Regions from separate parts of the Oribacterium sp. oral taxon 102 genome, predicted to be linked through region 1. Evidence: predicted binding sites of a transcription regulator. Region 1 holds the regulator's gene; the other holds the start of a gene.

What was found. The regulator HrcA, encoded in region 1, represses chaperone genes, less so after heat shock. The targets are predictions, from matches to a motif close to TGTTAGCACTCNNNNNNNNNGAGTGCTAACA.
Region 2: a site for HrcA is predicted at 1,448-1,478, ahead of htpG (molecular chaperone HtpG). Genes of this name have one in related genera too.

Annotation. Positions count from the first base shown of each region.
Region 1 covers NZ_JABXYT010000001.1:565,259-568,384, forward strand. The annotation lists gene HW273_RS02600 (3D domain-containing protein) at 1-314, shown strand, start outside; gene HW273_RS02605 (3D domain-containing protein) at 494-1,009, shown strand; gene hrcA (heat-inducible transcriptional repressor HrcA) at 1,197-2,225, shown strand; gene grpE (nucleotide exchange factor GrpE) at 2,254-2,895, shown strand; gene dnaK (molecular chaperone DnaK) at 2,940-3,126, shown strand, end outside.
Region 2 covers NZ_JABXYT010000001.1:2,111,013-2,114,138, forward strand. The annotation lists gene htpG (molecular chaperone HtpG) at 1-1,205, opposite strand, end outside; rRNA gene HW273_RS09410 (23S ribosomal RNA) at 1,602-3,126, opposite strand, start outside.

The DNA.
Region 1 (3,126 bases):
TCGTGACCGAGGAGTCGAAGCGGTATCAGAAGGGCGAATCGCTGGGGAGCTTCCGGATCGTCGGCTATTACGGAGACGGCAAGACCTATTCCGGCGCGACGCCGACCGCGAACCATACGATCGCGGCAGATCTCAGCTTGCTGCCGCTCGGGACGAGGGTCTTTATCGGAGATACCGTATATACGGTGGAGGATAAGGGGAGTAAGGTCGTGGGGAAGCTTATCGACATTTACTTCGATACGAGGGAGGAGGCAGTCGGGGTAACCCGAAGCGGCGCGAAGTCTGCGGAGGTCTATGCTGCCATCGCGAAGTAGGGCTTCGCGAGAGATACGGAGGCTGCAGGAAGCAGCCTGAGATGGGGAGTACGCGAGGGCTTCGAGTGCGCGTGCTCCCCCGCTGTTTTGCCCGGCGGCATATAACCGGAATGGGAAATTGCCGCTTTCTGTTTTTTGGAGGAAAAATTTTGAGATTCACAGGGAAGAAACGAAATAGGATGTGTCTATGTCTGAGTCTGCTGCTGGCGTGCAGCTTCGTGCTCGGGAAGCCGATGCACAGTGTCTATGCGGGAGCGACCGTGCTGCGGGCGGTGGTGTTCCACAGCGGAGAGCAGGATGCGAAGGGCCCGGCGGAGGAGAACGCGGCGGAGAGTGCGGCATCGGCAGAGCCGGAGGAAAACGTGGAGGAGAATGGGAATACGCTGAAAATGGCGGACGGACGGACATTGACGCTGCTCGGCACATTCCGGCTGACCGGCTACTGCTCCTGCTATCAATGCTCGGAGGGCTACGGCAGCCGCACCGCGACAGGCGGACACGCGGCGGCGGGCAGAACCATCGCGGTGGACCCGCGCGTCATTCCGTACGGGACGCATGTTCTGATCAATGGACATGAGTATGTCGCGGAGGACTGCGGCGGTGCGGTGAAGAACCGGCATATCGATATCTATTTCAATTCCCACAGGGAGGCCGCGAATTTTCTGACGAATGCGGAGGTTTACCTGATACAATGAGAAACACCGTATTTTTATTCCATCTCTGCCCATTAAAGAGGGCAGGGATTTTTTTAACAGAAACACCTTGACACTCTCCCGCTGTACGAGTATTATATGCAGTAGATGTTAGCACTCATATATTTCGAGTGCTAATGAAGAGGAGAGGCTCAGGCGGATTCTTCAGAAAGGGGGCGGGCAGATGGAGATGGACAGTCGTAAGGTAGTGATCCTCACGACCATCATTAAGAACTATCTGGAGACCGGAGAGCCGGTCGGATCCAGGACGATCAGCAAGTATTCCGGACTGAACCTGAGCTCCGCTACGATTCGGAACGAGATGAGCGACCTGGAGGAGATGGGCTTTATTTTACAGCCGCATACCTCAGCGGGCAGGATTCCCTCCGACAAGGGCTACCGTTTCTATGTAGACCAGCTGATGGAGCATCAGCGGAAAGAGCTGGACGAGGTCAAGTCCAGTATGTTTGAACGGGTGGACAAGCTGGAGAATACGCTGAAGACGCTGGTGCGTACTGTCGCACAGAATACCGAGTACGCGGCGATGGTCACGGGTCCGAGTCTGCAGAAGAACAGGATCAAGTTCATTCAGGTCTCCCTCGTCGACGGGCTGCGGATCCTTCTGGTTATCATGCTGGAGGGCAATATCATAAAGACGGCGACGATTCTCCTCGGCGGCAGCGAGCATCCGGATTCGAACGCGATACTCTCCCTGAATCTTCTTCTCAATGACGAGCTTTCCGGGCTGAGCGTGGAGAGCCTGACGGAGGAGCGGTGCGGAAAGATCCTCGCCCGCTCCGAGTTCCGGGAGACGCTTCGGGAGATCCTCAGGGGCATCGTCGAGACGCTCCGCTATGACGGCAGCGACCTGCAGATCTATACCTCCGGCGCGACCAATATCTTCAAGTATCCGGAGCTGACGGATTCGGACAATGCGTCCAAGCTGATCTCCGCATTGGAGCAGAAGGATGAACTGATCGAGCTGATACAGGGCGTCGAGCAGGATACGGAGGCGACGAAGCGGCAGATTCAGGTCTATATCGGCAAGGAATCGCCGTTACAGAATATGGCGGATTGCTCGGTGGTGACAGCGAGCTACCGGCTCGGAAACGGCATGAAGGGCACGATCGGCGTCATCGGGCCGAAGCGGATGGACTATGAGAGAGTGCTCGAGATCCTCTCGAAGCTGATGAATGAGATGGACGGAGCCTTCCGATAGAGGGAGCACAGGGAGAAAGGAGCGAAAGGTGGAAGAGAAGGACGAAAAGGTGCAGGGTACCGAGGAAATGAGGGCAGGCGGGGCGGATGCACGGCAGGAAGGCAATACAGCCGGGAACGACGCGCCGGCGGAGACGGAGGCCAGCGCAGCGGCCGCAGAGGAGAGCTCTGATGCTGAGGGCTCTTCGGAGGAGAATGCCGGGAAGCATGCAGAGGAGGCGGGCAGCCCTGCGGAGCGGAAGCTCCGGCAGGAGCTCCTGGAAATGACGGATAAGTATACACGGCTCTACGCCGAGTTCGACAACTTCCGGAAGCGTTCCGACAGGGAGAAGTCCCAGATGTTCGAGCTGGGCGCGCGGGATGTCATCGAAAAGCTGCTTCCTGTCGTGGACAATTTCGAACGTGCGCTCGCCGCGGTGCCGGCGGAGACAGAGGATGCCTTCGCGAAGGGCGTGCAGGGCATCTACAGGCAGATCCAGAAGTTTTTTGCGGATCTGGATGTCGCCGTGATCGAGGCGGAGGGACAGAAGTTCGATCCGGCGAAGCACAACGCGGTGATGACCGACACCGAGAGCGACGCGGAGGAGGATACAGTCACGCAGGATCTGCAGAAGGGCTACACCTTCCGGGGAACGGTGGTGCGGCACTCCATGGTGAAGGTGAAGAAATAAAGGTATAGAGTACAGTCCGGACAGCGGGCGGAAAAGGAGACAATATGGGAAAGATTATCGGAATTGACTTAGGTACGACAAACAGCTGCGTAGCGGTTATGGAGGGCGGCAAGCCGACCGTCATTGCCAACGCAGAGGGGATGCGGACGACACCGTCTGTCGTAGCGTTCACGAAGAGCGGCGAGAGACTGGTCGGAGAGCCGGCGAAGCGGCAGGCGGTAACCAACGCAG
Region 2 (3,126 bases), 1.5 Mb from region 1:
TTCTCGTAGTTCTCGCGATCTGTCCTGCACATTCCGGAAAGCTTGTCCGCTACCTTCTTCGTGATATAATCAGAAATCTTCTTCACGAAGCCGTCATTCTGCAGCTGGGAGCGGGAAACGTTCAGCGGGATATCCGGGCAGTCGATGACGCCCTTCAAAAGCATCAGATACTCCGGAATGACCTCCTTGATATTATCCGCGATAAACACCTGATTATTGTAAAGCTTGATGGTGCCCTCAATGGACTCATATTCCATATTGATCTTCGGGAAGTAAAGGATACCCTTGAGATTATACGGATAGTCCATATTCAGGTGGATCCAGAACAGGGGCTCCTTGTAGTCGTGGAAAACCTTTCGGTAGAAGTCGAGATACTCCTCCCGGCTACACTCGCTCGGATTCTTCGTCCACAGCGGGTGAATCTCATTCATCAGCTCCGGACGCTTCTCGATCCGAAGCTCCGCCTCGATCTTCCTCTCCTTGCCATCCGCATCCTTTTCTGTCTTCTCCGGAATTTCCTCTAATACGACATCGTCCTCCCGCTTCTCTGAAGCTTTGATCGTCATGCTGTCCTTCGGCAGCTTCGTGAGGTAGATTTCTACCGGCATGAAGGAGGAATACTTGTCTATGACAGTTCGAAGCTCCCACTCGTTGCTGTATTTCAGGCAATCATCATTCAAATGCAGGGTAATGCTGGTTCCGTGCGATGCCCGCGTCCCCTTCGACATCGTATAGTCCGTACCGCCGTCACACTCCCAATGCACCGGAACCGCGTCCTTCTGATAGGACAGCGTGTCGATCGTCACAAGGTCTGCCACCATGAAGGCGGAATAGAAGCCCAGCCCGAAGTGTCCGATAATCTGCTCGTCATTCGCCTTATCCTTATATTTCTCGATAAAGTCGGTCGCACCGGAGAAGGCGATCTGGTTGATATACTTCTCGACCTCCTCCTCTGTCATCCCGATTCCATTGTCGGTAAAGGTCAGGGTTTTCTTCTCCGTATCGACCGTCACGTCGATCCGCCCCTTATAGTCCTCGGGCTTCTCCCACTCGCCGATCAGGGAGAGCTTCTGCAGCTTCGTCACCGCATCGCACGCATTGGAGATCTGCTCTCTCACGAAGATATCCTGATCCGAATACATCCATTTCTTGATAATCGGGAAAATATTCTCCGAATGAATTGATAATGTTCCTTTTCCTGCCATGTCTGCCTCCTGTTTCTGTCAAAGCTTTATTTCTTTTCTCTGAAAAAAGCAATCGCAAGCGATTTCCCTGAACCGCTCAAAGCTCTCCTCACCGGAGGGGCCGCACAGTCCCTTGTAATTCGAACTGTACGCAATCCTCGCCAGAGGGGCATCGCAGGTCTTCGACCCGCGATCATCCACGTGACTCCCCCGATCAAAGTTAGGGGGAGCAGAAATGAATCTGTCGAGTAGTATAGCACGGTTGCTAGCACTCTTCAATATCGATTGCTAATAAATTTTCAAAAAAAGCCTCGTCTGGCGTCTCCGCCAAACGAGGTTTCGAAAATTCATCTTATTTTCGTGCCTTGAAAACCACATACCTGCATATTCATCCTGTATCCAGCGAAACATCTCCACATTGGATAAGCCCTCGACCTATTAGTAGCTGTCAGCTGAATGCTTTGCAGCACTTACACCTCAGCCCTATCTACCTCATTCTCTCTAAGGGGTCTTACTCTTTCGATGGGAGATCTCATCTTGAGGCAGGCTTCACGCTTAGATGCCTTCAGCGTTTATCCTTCCCCGACTTGGCTACCCTGCTATGGGATTGATTCCCAACAGGTCCACCAGAGGTCAGTCCATCCCGGTCCTCTCGTACTAAGGACAGCTCCTCTCAAATCTCCTGCGCCCGCGCCGGATAGGGACCGAACTGTCTCACGACGTTCTGAACCCAGCTCGCGTACCGCTTTAATGGGCGAACAGCCCAACCCTTGGGACCGACTTCAGCCCCAGGATGCGATGAGCCGACATCGAGGTGCCAAACCTCCCCGTCGATGTGAACTCTTGGGGGAGATCAGCCTGTTATCCCCAGGGTAGCTTTTATCCGTTGAGCGATGGCAATCCCACTTTCATACCACCGGATCACTAAGTCCGTATTTCTACTCTGCTCGGGCCGTCACCCTCGCAGTCAGGCTCCCTTCTGCCTTTGCACTCTTCTAATGGTTTCCAACCATTATGAGGGAACCTTTGAGCGCCTCCGATACCCTTTCGGAGGCGACCGCCCCAGTCAAACTCCCCGCCTGACAGTGTCCCGGTGCCGGTTCACGGCTCCCGGTTAGAAATCCAATAGCAAAAGGGTGGTATCCCAACAGCGACTCCGGAAAAACCGAAGTTCTTCCTTCTTAGTCTCCCACCTATCCTGTGCATTCACTACCGAATCCCAGTGTCAAGCTGGAGTAAAGCTCCATGGGGTCTTTCCGTCCTGGCGCGGGTAACCAGCATCTTCACTGGCACTTCAATTTCACCGGGTGCATTGTTGAGACAGCGCTCAAATCATTACGCCTTTCGTGCGGGTCGGAACTTACCCGACAAGGAATTTCGCTACCTTAGGACCGTTATAGTTACGGCCGCCGTTTACTGGGGCTTCAATTCAAAGCTTCGCTTTCGCTAACCTCTCCTCTTAACCTTCCAGCACCGGGCAGGCGTCAGCCCATATACTTTACCTTACGGTTTCGCATAGACCTGTGTTTTTGCTAAACAGTTGCTTGAGCCTTTTCTCTGCGGCCCACTCTCGTGGGCGCCCCTTCTCCCGAAGTTACGGGGTCATTTTGCCGAGTTCCTTAACAATGCTTCTCCCGCCGGCCTTAGGATTCTCTCCTCATCTGCCTGTGTCGGTTTGCGGTACGGGCTTACTGTACACAATAGCGGCTTTTCTCGCCACGGACTCTGAGAGCTTCGCTACTTTTCTTCGCTCCGCATCGCGTCCTCGGATTGCCAGACGGCTTTTCCTGCCTGGCTCCTCCCACGCTTGCACCGGTCTTTTCTTTCCCGGCTCTCTCCTCCTCCATGTGTCCCCACAGTTCTGATACAGTAAGGTACTGGAATCTAAACCAGTTGTCCATCGGCTACGCTTCTCAGCCTCGCCTTAGGCCCCGACTTACCC